One region of the Providencia alcalifaciens genome, then DNA from elsewhere that is predicted to be linked to it. Evidence: predicted binding sites of a transcription regulator. Region 1 holds the regulator's gene; each other region holds the start of a gene.

Region 1 (4,528 bases):
CTTTTTAACTCATTATTTTTTTGAGTGGTAATATGATCATTTTTTATATGCATCTTTGTTGTTTCTTCTGAACTATATCCTGATTCCCCCGTTGTTTCTGAAAAATAGCCAGATGAGTTGGAATTTAAGCTTTCATTGCTAGAAAATAGTTTACTTTCTCGTTCGTTCAGTGAATCCATATCTTTAAGAAGTCGATTTATTGACTTCATGTCTGTTTTATCGACAAGTAATTTATCGAGCTGATGAGTTGATGGAATTGCTAATTTAACGAGGCGCTCGGTAATTTTTTTTTGTAAATTATCTTGCAAGTCACTAGTGTCATTATCCCAATCAAGCTCATCATTGAACTCAAATTCGGTATCACTGCTCTTTGTTTTATTCTCATTTTTTATTTTTGAAATAGAATTTTTCTGTATCATGCTTGATTCAGCTTCTTTTTTTATTCTCTCTTCATCTGCTTTTATTGCATTTTCTTTGTCTGTCTCTATTTTTTTTAATTGCTCATCCAGATTGGATTTTAATGATTTTAGCGTGTTAAGGTTATTTTCAATCTTTTGAGTCGAAGCGGTGTTTTGATAAGTTATTACATTGTTTTCTATTGTTTCTTCATGTTTTTTTTGGGTTTCAATTATGTTTTTAAAGGTAACAAAAAATTTTTCATTATTATTTTTTTTAAAGATATTTTTTAAATATCGAATACCTTTTTCATGTGTTGATTTTATTTCTAAAATAAAATTTGAGAATCGGTTTGATGAACGTTTTAAATTAAACTCTTTAAAAGCGTTGGTTTCTGGAGTGCTTTTTTTATCAATTATCATTAGCTCGGCATCCTGTTTTTCATTAATAAATGGTTCGTTTTTTATTGAGACGAAATGGTTAAAAATACGTGGGGATTTAAGAATTAAAAAATGGTCATTAACTTCAATAGCTTCATGGTATTTATAGGGAAGTTTTATTTTCTCTACTGGAGGGGAGTATTTAATTAGGTTAATTTCTTTTTGTTCACTTGGTTCAAAATGGCAAGTCGATACGGCAAAATGTTTTTTTTGATAATTTAAATTAGGTAGGTGGTTATTTTCAGATACGCATAAACTAATATTATTTGTTTTTTTTATTTCATTAGATAATGATGAAGTGGTTATCATTTTATTATCATTGATATTAATGATGCTTTCGTTTCTTGGATTGATATTTTTAATCATCGTGTCGTCAACTCTTAATAATGGTTTAGTTACCACTATCTTAGTTTGATAATTAACTATAATTATATAAAGAAACGATACTCATCAATGAACATATATAAATGAGGGGGGAATATAAAGGATCTTAATTGAGAGAAAAATAGCTTTGTACGTGAAGTATAAAGCTATTTCAATATAGAAGCCTCACCAAGAAGGGTGAGGCTAACAAGGGGATCAGCGAGTACCGTAAACAACAATCGTTTTGCCGTGTGCGGAGATTAAGTTTTGATCTTCCAGCATCTTTAAAATACGACCGACAGTTTCGCGAGAACAACCTACGATTTGACCGATTTCCTGACGAGTAATTTTGATTTGCATACCGTCTGGGTGAGTCATCGCATCAGGCTGCTTAGCTAAATTCAATAATGTTTGAGCAATACGACCAGTAACATCTAAGAATGCAAGGTTACCCACTTTTTCGGACGTGGTTTGTAAACGACTCGCCATTTGCGCAGAAAGGCGCATCAGAATATCTGGATTGACTTGAATCAGCTGACGGAATTTTTTGTAAGAAATTTCCGCGACTTCGCAAGCAACTTTCGCGCGAACCCACGCAGTTCGTTCTTGCCCTTCTTCAAATAACCCAAGTTCGCCAATGAAATCTCCCTGATTTAAGTAAGAGAGAATCATTTCCTTGCCTTCTTCATCTTTGATTAAAACAGCCACTGAGCCTTTAACAATGTAGTAAAGGGTTTCTGCTTTTTCACCCTGATGTATCAGAGTGCTCTTGGATGGATACTTATGAATATGGCAGTGTGACAAAAACCATTCAAGAGTAGGGTCTGTTTGTGGCTTGCCGAGAACCATTAGCGTTATCCTCTGTATGTTATTGCAACCTTTCGAAAAGTAGGGAAAGGCTGACTTCAAAGTGTCTAGCTTAGCATATTAAGTCACATTGATACCCATTATTAATATCGCCCTAGGTCAATGCAAATTAATATCAATTGTATAATATAATCAATTAAATCGTTGAGTATTGATCTTAATCCTATCAACTAACCATTGTTTGTATCATATCCAATGCGGAAAGTCTCCCCTGTATCGCTTCAGCTTAATAATGCTGATATAACATTATCTAGATATATGGAACAATGTGGCGATAAATATCACTATTTTCGAGAGGAATAAAAATGGAAGCACGCGTAAAGTGGGTTGAAGGGCTCTCTTTTCTAGGTGAGTCAGCATCAGGTCATCAAATTATGATGGATGGCAATGCAGGCGACAAAGCACCAAGTCCGATGGAAATGGTTCTAATGGCGGCAGGCGGATGCAGTGCGATTGATGTGGTTTCTATTTTACAAAAAGGTCGTCAGGATATTGTTGATTGTGAAGTGAAGTTAACTTCACAACGTCGTGAAGAAGCCCCGCGTTATTTTACGGATATCAACCTGCATTTTATTGTGACGGGACGTGAATTAACGGACAAAGTGGTGGAGCGTGCGGTTCAACTTTCAGCAGAAAAATATTGTTCCGTTGCTATCATGTTAGAAAAAACGGTAAATGTGACTCATAGTTTCGAAATTAAAATGCCGTAATTGTTTTCTTGATAATAAGATGCTTATCGATAATTAAGATAAACATCTTATTATTTATCTATTTAATTAGAATCTCAAACTATCCATTTCGTTGTTTCATTAGTTTTTCTACTAATGGCATCATAATAAGCTCCATCGCGAGTCCTAATTTCCCACCGGGTACTACAATGGTATTTATCGCTGAAATAAACGAGCCATTTAACATGGATAATAAATAAGGAAAATCGATCTGTTCTAATCCTCTAAAGCGAATAACGATAAAACTTTCGTCCTGTGAAGGAATTGCTTTGGCAGAAAAAGGGTTAGAGGTGTCAACGGTAGGAACCCGTTGGAAGTTAATATGAGTACGAGAAAACTGTGGCGTAATATAGTTAATATAATCACCCATCGAACGTACCACGGAATCCATGACTGCTTCACGAGAATGCCCTCGCTCGGTGGTATCGCGGATCAATTTCTGAATCCATTCAAGGTTAACAATCGGCACTACACCTACAAGTAAATCAACATGTTGTGCAACATCGTGCTCAGGGGTAACAACACCGCCATGTAATCCTTCATAAAACAGCACATCGGTATTGGCGGGTAGCGATTCCCACGGGGTAAATGTGCCGGGTTGCAGACCGTAAGGCACCGCTTCATCGTAAGTATGTAAATATTTCCGAGATTGGCCACCACCCGTTTGGGCATAATCAATTAGGGTTTGTTCAAGTAGAGAAAAATCATTGGCTTCTGGGCCGAAATAACTGATATGGCGTCCTTGTTCGCGGGCTTTACGAATGGCCATATCCATTTCAGGGCGGGTATAACGATGAAAACTATCGCCTTCAAGGGTGGCAGGGCGGATATTTAATTGATGGAAAATTTTACGAAAAGCTTGGCTCGTTGAGGTTGTTCCTGCGCCACTCGAACCCGTCACTGCAATAATCGGATGCTTCTTCGACATAGTGGACTCCCTGTTTTACGCCATGACCACTATTTTTGAGAAACAGCGCTACGGGCGAAACTGGTTATTAGGCATGAAATTTACCGACTCATGTAACTCAGACCAGACTAGCACAATTTCGCCAGAAACTAACTGCCGTTTCACATCATTGACTTTGTCCTGCAAGCTTTTTTCGTGAACTCCGTAATCGGTTCCTTCGCGTAAAACATAACTCTCGATAAGGTTTTCAAGCGTTTCAGGGGCAAGATCTTTCCACGGAATAATCATGGTTTTTGCTCATTCAAATATGCAGTTAGCCACAGAGGAATACGAGTTTCTAACCACATTTGTGGCTTCCTAAAACTACCGCCGACAAAGCCTACGTGTCCACCATGCTCCGTCATTTGGTATTCAATATTTTCGGGTAAATGGCTCAAATCAGGAACAACCTCTGGTGCCATAAACGGATCGTCTTTCGCGTGAATAATCAGGGTTGGCTTAGTAATTTGAGATAATTTAGGCAGCGCACTGCATTTTTGATAATAATCCGCAGCATCATCAAAACCATGAATACGTGCGGTGATCACATCATCGAATTCACGAATGCGTTTTAACTGTTTAAGCTGCAACAAATTAAGAGGAAGTGAACCTGGATAACGTACCAACTTACGGGTGGCGTTACGTTTCAATCCATTTAATAGGTAGCGCTGATAGAGCTGAGAAATTCCTTTCTCCATTTTCATGGAGCAGGCTTCGAGCATTAATGGAGCCGAGACAACAACGCCGGCATCTAATTCAGCGTTCTCACCATTTTCAGCTAAATAACA
Region 2 (4,528 bases), 310 kb from region 1:
TGCCCTTATCTGCGAAGGTGGCGGTCAGCGTGGTATTTTTACGGCCGGTGTATTGGATGAATTTCTGATAGAAAACTTTAACCCTTTTGATTTGATGATAGGGACGTCCGCAGGAGCCCAAAATTTATCCGCTTATATTTGTGGTCAAGCCGGATATGCCCGCCGAGTTATTACTCGCTATACCACGAATCTTAATTTCTTTAACCCACTGCGATTTATTCGTGGCGGGAACTTAATTGACCTTGATTGGTTGATTGAAACGACGGCGAAAGAGTTTCCACTTAATATGGATGCAGGGCTTGAATTGTTAGATTCTGGCCGTGAATTCTATATGGGAGCCAGTCGTAGCGATGATTTTTCCGCCGCATTTTTACAGCCTGATGCGGATTCTTGGTTGGATATCATTCGTGCTTCCAGCGCAATCCCAGGATTTTATCGAACTGGCGTAGAATTTAGCGGCGTGCGATACCACGATGGAGGGATAAGCGCAGCGATTCCTGTCGAGGAAGCTTATCGTCGTGGGGCGGATACGATAGTTGTGATCCGCACCGTACCTTCTCAAATGTACTTTACGCCTGAATGGGTAAAGCGCATGACCCGCTGGCTTGAAGGGGATAGTTCGGCGTTGCAACGCATGGCAGCAATGTTAAAAGTTCACTTGAAGAGTTATCGAAAAACGCAGGAATTTATCGAAAATCCACCCGATGGCGTGCAGATTTTTGAAATATATCCACCGACACCACTGAAAAGCAGTGCTTTAGGCAGTAAAATTAGTGCCTTAAACCAAGATTATCATGTCGGACGACGCTGTGGACGTTACTTTATTGCGGCATTAGCTCAACAGTTTGCGAGTAATGATGCTGATTTCAGTCGATTTTCTAAGAACACCAATTCATTAGAATTGATGCACATGGAAGACCAGCGAGAGTCTTTATTAGCAGGAAAGACGGCCGAGGCAGTAGGTGCTAGCGCCCTGCAAGGCAATCCTGCTCATGAGTGATAATATTCGATTTATCGACACTCACTGTCATTTTGATTTTCCCCCGTTCAGCGAGGCACTTATTGAAAGCCTAGAAGCCGCGAAGCAAGGTGGAATTACGGATATTATTATTCCTGCGGTTAGTCAGGATAACTTTCAGCGCGTCTGGAATTTAGCGCATCAGCATTCTCAACTCCACGCAGCAATGGGATTTCACCCTCTATATTTAAGCCAGTTTCAAGAATCACATTTTGAAAAACTGACGGATTTTCTGATGTGTAAAAGCCAGAAATGCGTGGCGGTAGGAGAGATTGGGCTTGATCTCTATATGGAAGATCCTCAATTTGAAAGGCAGCAAATATTACTACAGCGCCAGTTGAAGCTAGCGAAGCAGTTTGACTTACCTGTTATTTTGCATTCAAGAAAAACCCATGATCAATTGGTTGCTATGTTACGTCGCTATGAAGTCCCAGCTCGAGGTGTAGTGCATGGTTTTGCTGGCAGCCTTTCTCAAGCAGAAAGTTTTGTGAAACTGGGGTATTACATTGGCGTAGGCGGGACAATTACTTATGAGCGAGCGAGTAAAACCCGTCAAGTGATGGCTCAACTCCCGCTAAGCTGTCTTGTGTTTGAAACAGATGCACCGGATATGCCTGTATCCGGTTTTCAAGGTGAGCCTAATCGACCAGAGCGTATTCAGTGGGTATTTCAGTCTTTGTGTGAGCTGCGCCACGAATCTCCAGATGAAATAGCACAACAACTTTACAACAATAGCCGGACGTTATTTAATCTAATTTAGATTATAATTATCCGATTAATAATTATTTCTTAAGTATTTTATGTATTTATCCGAGTAAATCCATTCAGCTTTTTATCTCTTCGACTATCGCATTAGTGCCTTTCCAGACGAAACCGATCCTCTATTGTGAGTTTCGTCACAATATTTGAATTTATGTTACTTATTGCACTTTGGATTTGTGATGAATGTTGGGGGTTATTAATGATGACTGGTTATAATCATCGAACTAAGATTCGTGGAATCTTGCGAGTTTCTTTATACATTAACCTAGAATTAAGTGAACAGGGATACTTCCATGCAACTCATTTTGAGTATTGTTGGGATGGCGGTGCTTATTGCGATAGCCGTTCTCTTCTCCAGCAATCGTCGCGCAATTAGACTTCGTACAGTCGGCGGTGCTTTTTTAATCCAAGTCGCTATCGGCGCATTCGTTCTTTACTCCCCTGCGGGACGTAGCGTTTTACAAGGCATGTCCGACGGTGTTTCTAAAGTTATCGGTTACGGTCAAGACGGGATGAGCTTCATCTTCGGTGGTCTAGTTTCCGACAAAATGTTTGAATTATTTGGCGGTGGCGGTTTTATCTTTGCTTTCCGTGTATTGCCTATCATCGTCTTCTTCTCATCTCTGATTGCAGTCCTGTATTATCTCGGCATCATGCAACTGGTCATCAAAATTCTAGGTGGTGGTCTGCAAAAAGTACTGGGAACTTCAAGAACTGAATCACTGTCTGCAACCGCGAATATTTTCGTTGGTCAAACTGAAGCACCTCTGGTTGTTCGCCCTTATATTTCTACCATGACTAACTCTGAACTGTTTGCCATCATGTGTGGTGGTTTAGCGTCTGTAGCGGGTTCAGTATTAGCGGGTTATGCGCAAATGGGTGTTCCAATGGAATATCTGATTGCGGCATCCTTCATGGCGGCACCGGGTGGATTACTGTTTGCTAAGTTAATGGTTCCTGAAACTGAAGTTGTTAAAGATGATGTGGATGCTAAAGATTTAGTAGCTGAAGCAGATCGTCCAACCAACATCATCGATGCAGCAGCATCGGGTGCAGCATCCGGTATGCAACTGGCTCTGAACGTGGGGGCAATGTTACTGGCATTCATCGCATTAATCGCCTTAATTAACGGTATCTTAGGTGGTGTGGGTGGCTGGTTTAACTATCCACAATTATCCCTCGAATTATTACTAGGTTGGGTATTTGCTCCAATTGCATACTTAATTGGTGTGCCATGGAGCGAAGCAACAATTGCCGGTTCTTTCATTGGGCAAAAAGTGGTTGTGAACGAATTCGTTGCTTTCATGAACTTCGGTGAATATATGAAAGCAGATGCGGATGTGATTGCGGCTGGCAAGCAAGTTCTGTCTGCTCACACTAAAGCGATTATTTCGTTCGCTCTGTGTGGTTTTGCAAACTTATCTTCTGTAGCAATTTTGCTGGGTGGCTTAGGTGGAATGGCACCAAACCGCCGTAGTGATGTCGCTCGTTTAGGTATGAAAGCCGTGATGGCAGGTACACTCTCTAACTTAATGAGTGCGACTATCGCAGGCTTCTTCTTAACATTGACTGCAATGACCGCAATGTAATCTCCCTGTTTGCAGCGGAAAGGCGATTTGTCTTTCCGCTGTCATTTTCTTTTGCGATATTCTTTTCCTGGTTTTTATCGTAACTCTTACTTTTTCAACTATTCTTAACGTAATCAATTTAAGACGAGAAGGCAGCAGCCTGTATAATGGCTGATAAAGAGTGAGTAATTACCTGTTAAATTGTGATATCGTTCACGAATATATATTTAATAATGTAACGTTCAGTCGATAAATGTGATTTGTAGCGCATAAAATACCCCGGTTACGTGGTCAAATAGGTAACAGTAAGTTGCCACGGAACTGATAGTTCATAGAGTCAACTGGCTCTAGGGCATCGTGCGGTGAGATGGATCTCAGCTGCTGAGTTTGGATAACCTAACTAGCATCTTTATGGAACAAGCCCGCTCGCCAACAAAGAACGTATCGTTCTGAAAGAATTAACATCGTTGGAGAGTTATATGACTGATTTAAAAGCAGCAGCGCAACGCGCACTGACCCTGATGGATTTAACCACGTTAAATGACGACGACACTGACGCAAAAGTGATCGCCTTATGTCATCAGGCAAAAAGCCCAGCAGGCCACACCGCTGCTATCTGTATTTATCCTCGTTTTATTCCTATTGCACGTAAAACCTTGCGTGAACAAGGAACACCAGATATCCGCATTGCGACCGTCACCAACTTCCCACATGGTAATGATGATATTGAGATTGCTTTAGCCGAAACTAAAGCTGCCATTGCTTATGGTGCAGATGAAGTTGACGTTGTATTCCCATACCGTGCACTGATGGCTGGCAATGAAAAAATCGGTTTCGATTTAGTGAAAGCATGTAAAGATGCTTGCGCAGCCTCAAATGTATTACTGAAAGTGATCATTGAAACTGGCGAGCTAAAAGATGCTGCACTAATCCGTAAAGCGTCTGAAATTTCAATCAATGCAGGTGCTGATTTTATTAAGACATCCACGGGTAAAGTACCTGTGAATGCCACTTTAGAAAGCGCAGAAATCATGATGCAAGTCATCCATGATATGGGCGTTGCGAAAAGTGTTGGTTTCAAACCTGCTGGCGGCGTTCGTACCGCTGAAGAAGCAGCACAATATTTAGCCTTAGCAAGCAAAATCTTAGGCGATAACTGGGCTGATGCTCGCCATTTCCG
Region 3 (4,528 bases), 480 kb from region 1:
AGTATGGATGCGGTTCAAAAAGCAAAATCAGGGCACCCTGGCGCACCAATGGGCATGGCTGATATTGCTGAAGTTCTTTGGCGCAACCATATGAATCATAACCCAGCAGATCCTCATTGGGCTAACCGCGACCGCTTTGTACTGTCTAACGGTCATGGTTCAATGCTGATTTACAGCTTGCTGCATCTGACAGGTTATGACTTATCTATTGATGAGTTAAAGAACTTCCGTCAATTACATTCTAAAACCCCAGGTCACCCAGAATATGGTTATACGCCAGGCGTTGAAACCACTACTGGTCCTTTAGGCCAAGGTATTGCAAACGCAGTCGGTTTTGCGATTGCAGAACGTACTTTAGCGGCACAATTTAACCGCCCAGGGCATGACGTTGTCGACCACCACACCTATGTGTTCATGGGTGACGGTTGTATGATGGAAGGTATCTCCCATGAAGTGTGCTCATTAGCAGGTACTCTGAAATTAAATAAACTGGTCGCATTCTACGATGACAACGGCATCTCTATCGATGGTGAAGTTGAAGGCTGGTTTACTGATGATACTGCAGCACGTTTCGAAGCATACGGTTGGCACGTTATTCGTGACATCGATGGTCACAATGCAGACCAAATCAACGCTGCAGTGAACGAAGCTCACAAGCAATCAGACAAACCAACGCTGATTATGTGCAAAACCGTTATCGGTTTTGGTTCACCAAACAAAGCAGGCACCGAAGCGGTTCATGGCGCACCTTTAGGTGATGCAGAAATCGCAGCAACTCGTGAAGCACTGGGTTGGAAATTCGGTCCATTCGAAATTCCAGCGGATATCTATCAAGCTTGGGATGCGCGCGAAGCGGGTAAAGAAAAACAGCATTCTTGGAATGAAAAATTTGCGGCATACGCAAAAGCACATCCAGAATTAGCGAAAGAATTCGAACGTCGTATGGCGGGTGAACTGCCAGCGAACTTTGATGCAGAAGCGAAAAAATTCGTTGAAAACCTGCAACAAAACCCTGCGAACATCGCAAGCCGTAAAGCATCTCAAAACGCGTTAGAAGCATTCGGTAAAGTATTACCTGAATTCATGGGCGGTTCTGCGGACTTAGCGCCAAGTAACTTAACCATGTGGTCTGGCTCTAAACCTCTGAATGAAGACAAAGCGGGTAACTACATCCATTACGGTGTTCGCGAATTCGGTATGTCCGCTATCATGAACGGTATCGCTCTGCACGGCGGTTTCATCCCTTACGGCGCAACATTCTTAATGTTCGTTGAATACGCACGTAACGCAGTACGTATGGCAGCGCTGATGAAAATTCGCAGCATCTTCGTTTATACCCATGACTCTATCGGTCTGGGTGAAGATGGTCCAACGCACCAACCAGTAGAACAACTGGCAAGCCTGCGTGTGACTCCAAACATGAGCACATGGCGTCCATGTGACCAAGTGGAATCGGCGGTTGCATGGAAATATGCCATTGAGCGTAAAGATGGCCCAAGTGCACTGATTTTCTCTCGTCAAAACCTGGAACAGCAACCTCGTACCGCTGAGCAATTAGCGAATATCGAGAAAGGGGCTTATATCCTGAAAGATTGCGCAGGCACACCTGAGCTTCTCTTTATTGCAACCGGTTCTGAAGTTGAATTAGCGGTGAAAGCGGCTGACCAACTGACTGCGGAAGGTCGTAAAGTTCGCGTGGTTTCTATGCCTTCTACGGATGTATTCGACAAGCAAGACGCGGCTTACCGTGAAGCTGTTCTGCCTGCAAACGTAAGTGCTCGTGTGGCTATCGAAGCGGGTATTGCAGATTACTGGTTCAAATACACTGGTCTGAATGGCGCTATCATTGGTATGCACTCATTCGGTGAATCTGCACCAGCGGATCAGCTGTACAAAGAGTTCGGTATTACGGTTGAAAACGCTGTTAAAGCGGCAAAATCGCTGCTGAAATAATTCATTTTATACCTTGAGGTGCATTCGGAATAAGCGGCTGCACCTCTGAAAATAAAGTGAATTAACCTAATTTACGCCTCAATATCAAGTTTGGTATTGGGGCGTTGTTTTTTTGTGCACCGTTTCTTGTTTTTCTATTGCGTTCTCTAAATATATCCCTTAATCTAAAACTCAACAAGCTGAACCGTTTCAGTTGTATTTGGAATAATGTAAATAAATTTTAAAAATGTCGAGTGAAGCACACTTTTGATGTTTGACAGTTAAAATGAGCAGTAGAGTTGGTGGTAGTCAGTTATCCTTAGCAACCGTGTGATTTTGCTCAGATACAAGGTGTAGAATGGCAATCAGGGTAGCAATAAACGGCTTCGGTCGAATTGGTCGAAGTGTTCTCAGAGCGTTATATGAATCAGGTCGCCGGGCAGAAATTGTCGTTGTTGCGGTCAATGAATTAGCGGAACCAGAAGGTATCGCTCATTTGCTGAAGTATGATTCAAGTCACGGACGCTTTGCGTGGGATGTTCGCCTCAATGGCGACCAGCTACAAGTTGGAGATGACAGCATGCGTCTTTTCCATCAAGCGGATATCAGCAAGCTACCTTGGAAAGAGTTAGGTGTGGATGTGGTGTTAGATTGCACGGGCGTTTATGGCTCTCGCGAAGATGGGTTAAAGCATCTGCAAGCCGGCGCGAAAAAAGTGCTCTTTTCCCATCCGGGAACCGATGATCTCGATGCGACCATTGTGTATGGCGTCAACCATGACAGCCTACAAAGAAGCGATAGCATCGTTTCCAATGCATCTTGTACCACCAACTGTATTATTCCAGTCATCAAAGTGTTGGATGATGCATTTGGTATCGAGTCGGGCACAGTCACCACCATTCATGCATCCATGAATGATCAACCTGTGATTGACGCCTACCATAAAGATTTACGCAGAACGCGCGCAGCGAGTCAGTCGATTATTCCTGTTGATACGAAACTAGCAGCGGGGATCACGCGAATTTTTCCAAAATTCCAAGGCAGCTTTGAAGCGATTTCTGTACGCGTTCCAACTACCAATGTCACGGCCATTGACTTAAGCGTCACTGTGGATGCGCATGTTTGTGTTGATAACGTCAACAAGCTATTACAGAGCGCCGCGCATGGGCATTTTCGTGGTATAGTAGACTATACTGAACTACCGTTAGTCTCGATGGATTTTAATCATGATCCGCACAGTGCGATTATTGATGGCACGCAAACACGAGTTAGCGGCAAGAACTTAATCAAAACCCTGGTTTGGTGTGATAACGAATGGGGGTTTGCTAACCGGATGCTAGATACAACCCTAGCGATGGCAGCAACAGGTTTAAATTAATTGGCGTCTGACAGACCGCGAGGCACAATAGATAAATACGCTATTGACCACCTTGCACAGTCGCTAATGAAAACTTTATAGAGAATCAACAAGAGGATTCACCATGTCTGTAATTAAGATGACCGATTTGGACTTAGCGGGTAAACGCGTTTTCATTCGTTCGGACCTAAACGTTCCTGTTAAAGACGGTAAAGTTACTTCAGATGCACGTATCCGTGCTTCATTACCAACAATTGAATTAGCGCTGAAACAAGGTGCTAAAGTCATGGTTACTTCCCACCTCGGTCGTCCGACGGAAGGTGAGTACAATGAAGAGTTTTCACTGCAACCTGTTGTTGACTATCTGGCAGAAAAATTAGACAACCCAGTTCGTTTGGTGAAAGACTACCTGAACGGTGTTGATATCGCTGAAGGCGAATTAGTGGTTCTGGAAAACGTTCGCTTCAATAAAGGCGAAAAGAAAGACGACGAAACCCTGTCTAAACAGTATGCAGCACTGTGTGATGTCTACGTTATGGATGCATTCGGTACTGCTCACCGCGCTCAAGCATCAACTCACGGTGTGGCTAAATTCTCTCCAGTTGCGTGTGCAGGCCCTCTGTTAAGCAACGAATTAGAAGCATTAGGCAAAGCGTTAGGTAACCCAGCGCGCCCAATGGTTGCTATCGTAGGCGGTTCTAAAGTTTCCACTAAACTGACTGTATTAGATTCCCTGTCTAAAATTGCTGACCAACTGATTGTTGGTGGTGGTATCGCGAATACTTTCATCGCAGCAGAGGGTAACAATGTGGGTCGTTCACTGTATGAAGCTGACCTGATCCCTGAAGCGAAAAAATTACTGGCTCATTGCCAGATCCCTGTACCAACAGACGTTCGTGTTGCAACTGAGTTCTCAGAAACTGCTGAAGCAACCCTGAAAGCCAGCAACACCATCAAAGATGATGAGCAAATTCTGGACTTAGGTGATGAATCCGCAGAACGTCTGGCTGAAATTCTGAAGAATGCGAAAACCATTCTTTGGAACGGCCCAGTGGGCGTATTTGAATTCCCTAACTTCCGTAAGGGAACTGAAATCGTTGCTCGTGCTATCGCAGACAGTGACGCTTTCTCAATCGCTGGTGGTGGCGACACCCTAGCGGCGATCGATTTATTTGGTATCGCTGATAAGATTTCATACATCTCTACTGGTGGCGGTGCTTTCCTTGAATTCGTTGAAGG

Evidence for each region. The regulator CRP, encoded in region 1, controls carbon source genes, mostly activating them, when cyclic AMP is high. The targets are predictions, from matches to a motif close to ATGTGANNNNNNTCACAT.
Region 2: a site for CRP is predicted at 1,903-1,920, ahead of LDO73_RS03000 (NupC/NupG family nucleoside CNT transporter). Genes of this name have one in related genera too.
Region 3: a site for CRP is predicted at 2,261-2,278, ahead of epd (erythrose-4-phosphate dehydrogenase). Genes of this name have one in related genera too.

What each region holds. Positions count from the first base shown of each region.
Region 1 covers NZ_OU659204.1:373,053-377,580, forward strand. Annotated here, with positions in the region: gene LDO73_RS01645 (hypothetical protein) at 1-1,202, opposite strand, end outside; gene crp (cAMP-activated global transcriptional regulator CRP) at 1,416-2,048, opposite strand; gene LDO73_RS01655 (OsmC family protein) at 2,372-2,776, shown strand; gene LDO73_RS01660 (phosphoribulokinase) at 2,856-3,722, opposite strand; gene LDO73_RS01665 (YheU family protein) at 3,771-3,989, opposite strand; gene LDO73_RS01670 (hydrolase) at 3,986-4,528, opposite strand, start outside.
Region 2 covers NZ_OU659204.1:679,746-684,273, forward strand. Annotated here, with positions in the region: gene LDO73_RS02990 (patatin-like phospholipase family protein) at 1-1,000, shown strand, start outside; gene LDO73_RS02995 (TatD family hydrolase) at 993-1,778, shown strand; gene LDO73_RS03000 (NupC/NupG family nucleoside CNT transporter) at 2,074-3,369, shown strand; gene deoC (deoxyribose-phosphate aldolase) at 3,828-4,528, shown strand, end outside.
Region 3 covers NZ_OU659204.1:852,103-856,630, forward strand. Annotated here, with positions in the region: gene tkt (transketolase) at 1-1,953, shown strand, start outside; gene epd (erythrose-4-phosphate dehydrogenase) at 2,291-3,310, shown strand; gene pgk (phosphoglycerate kinase) at 3,414-4,528, shown strand, end outside.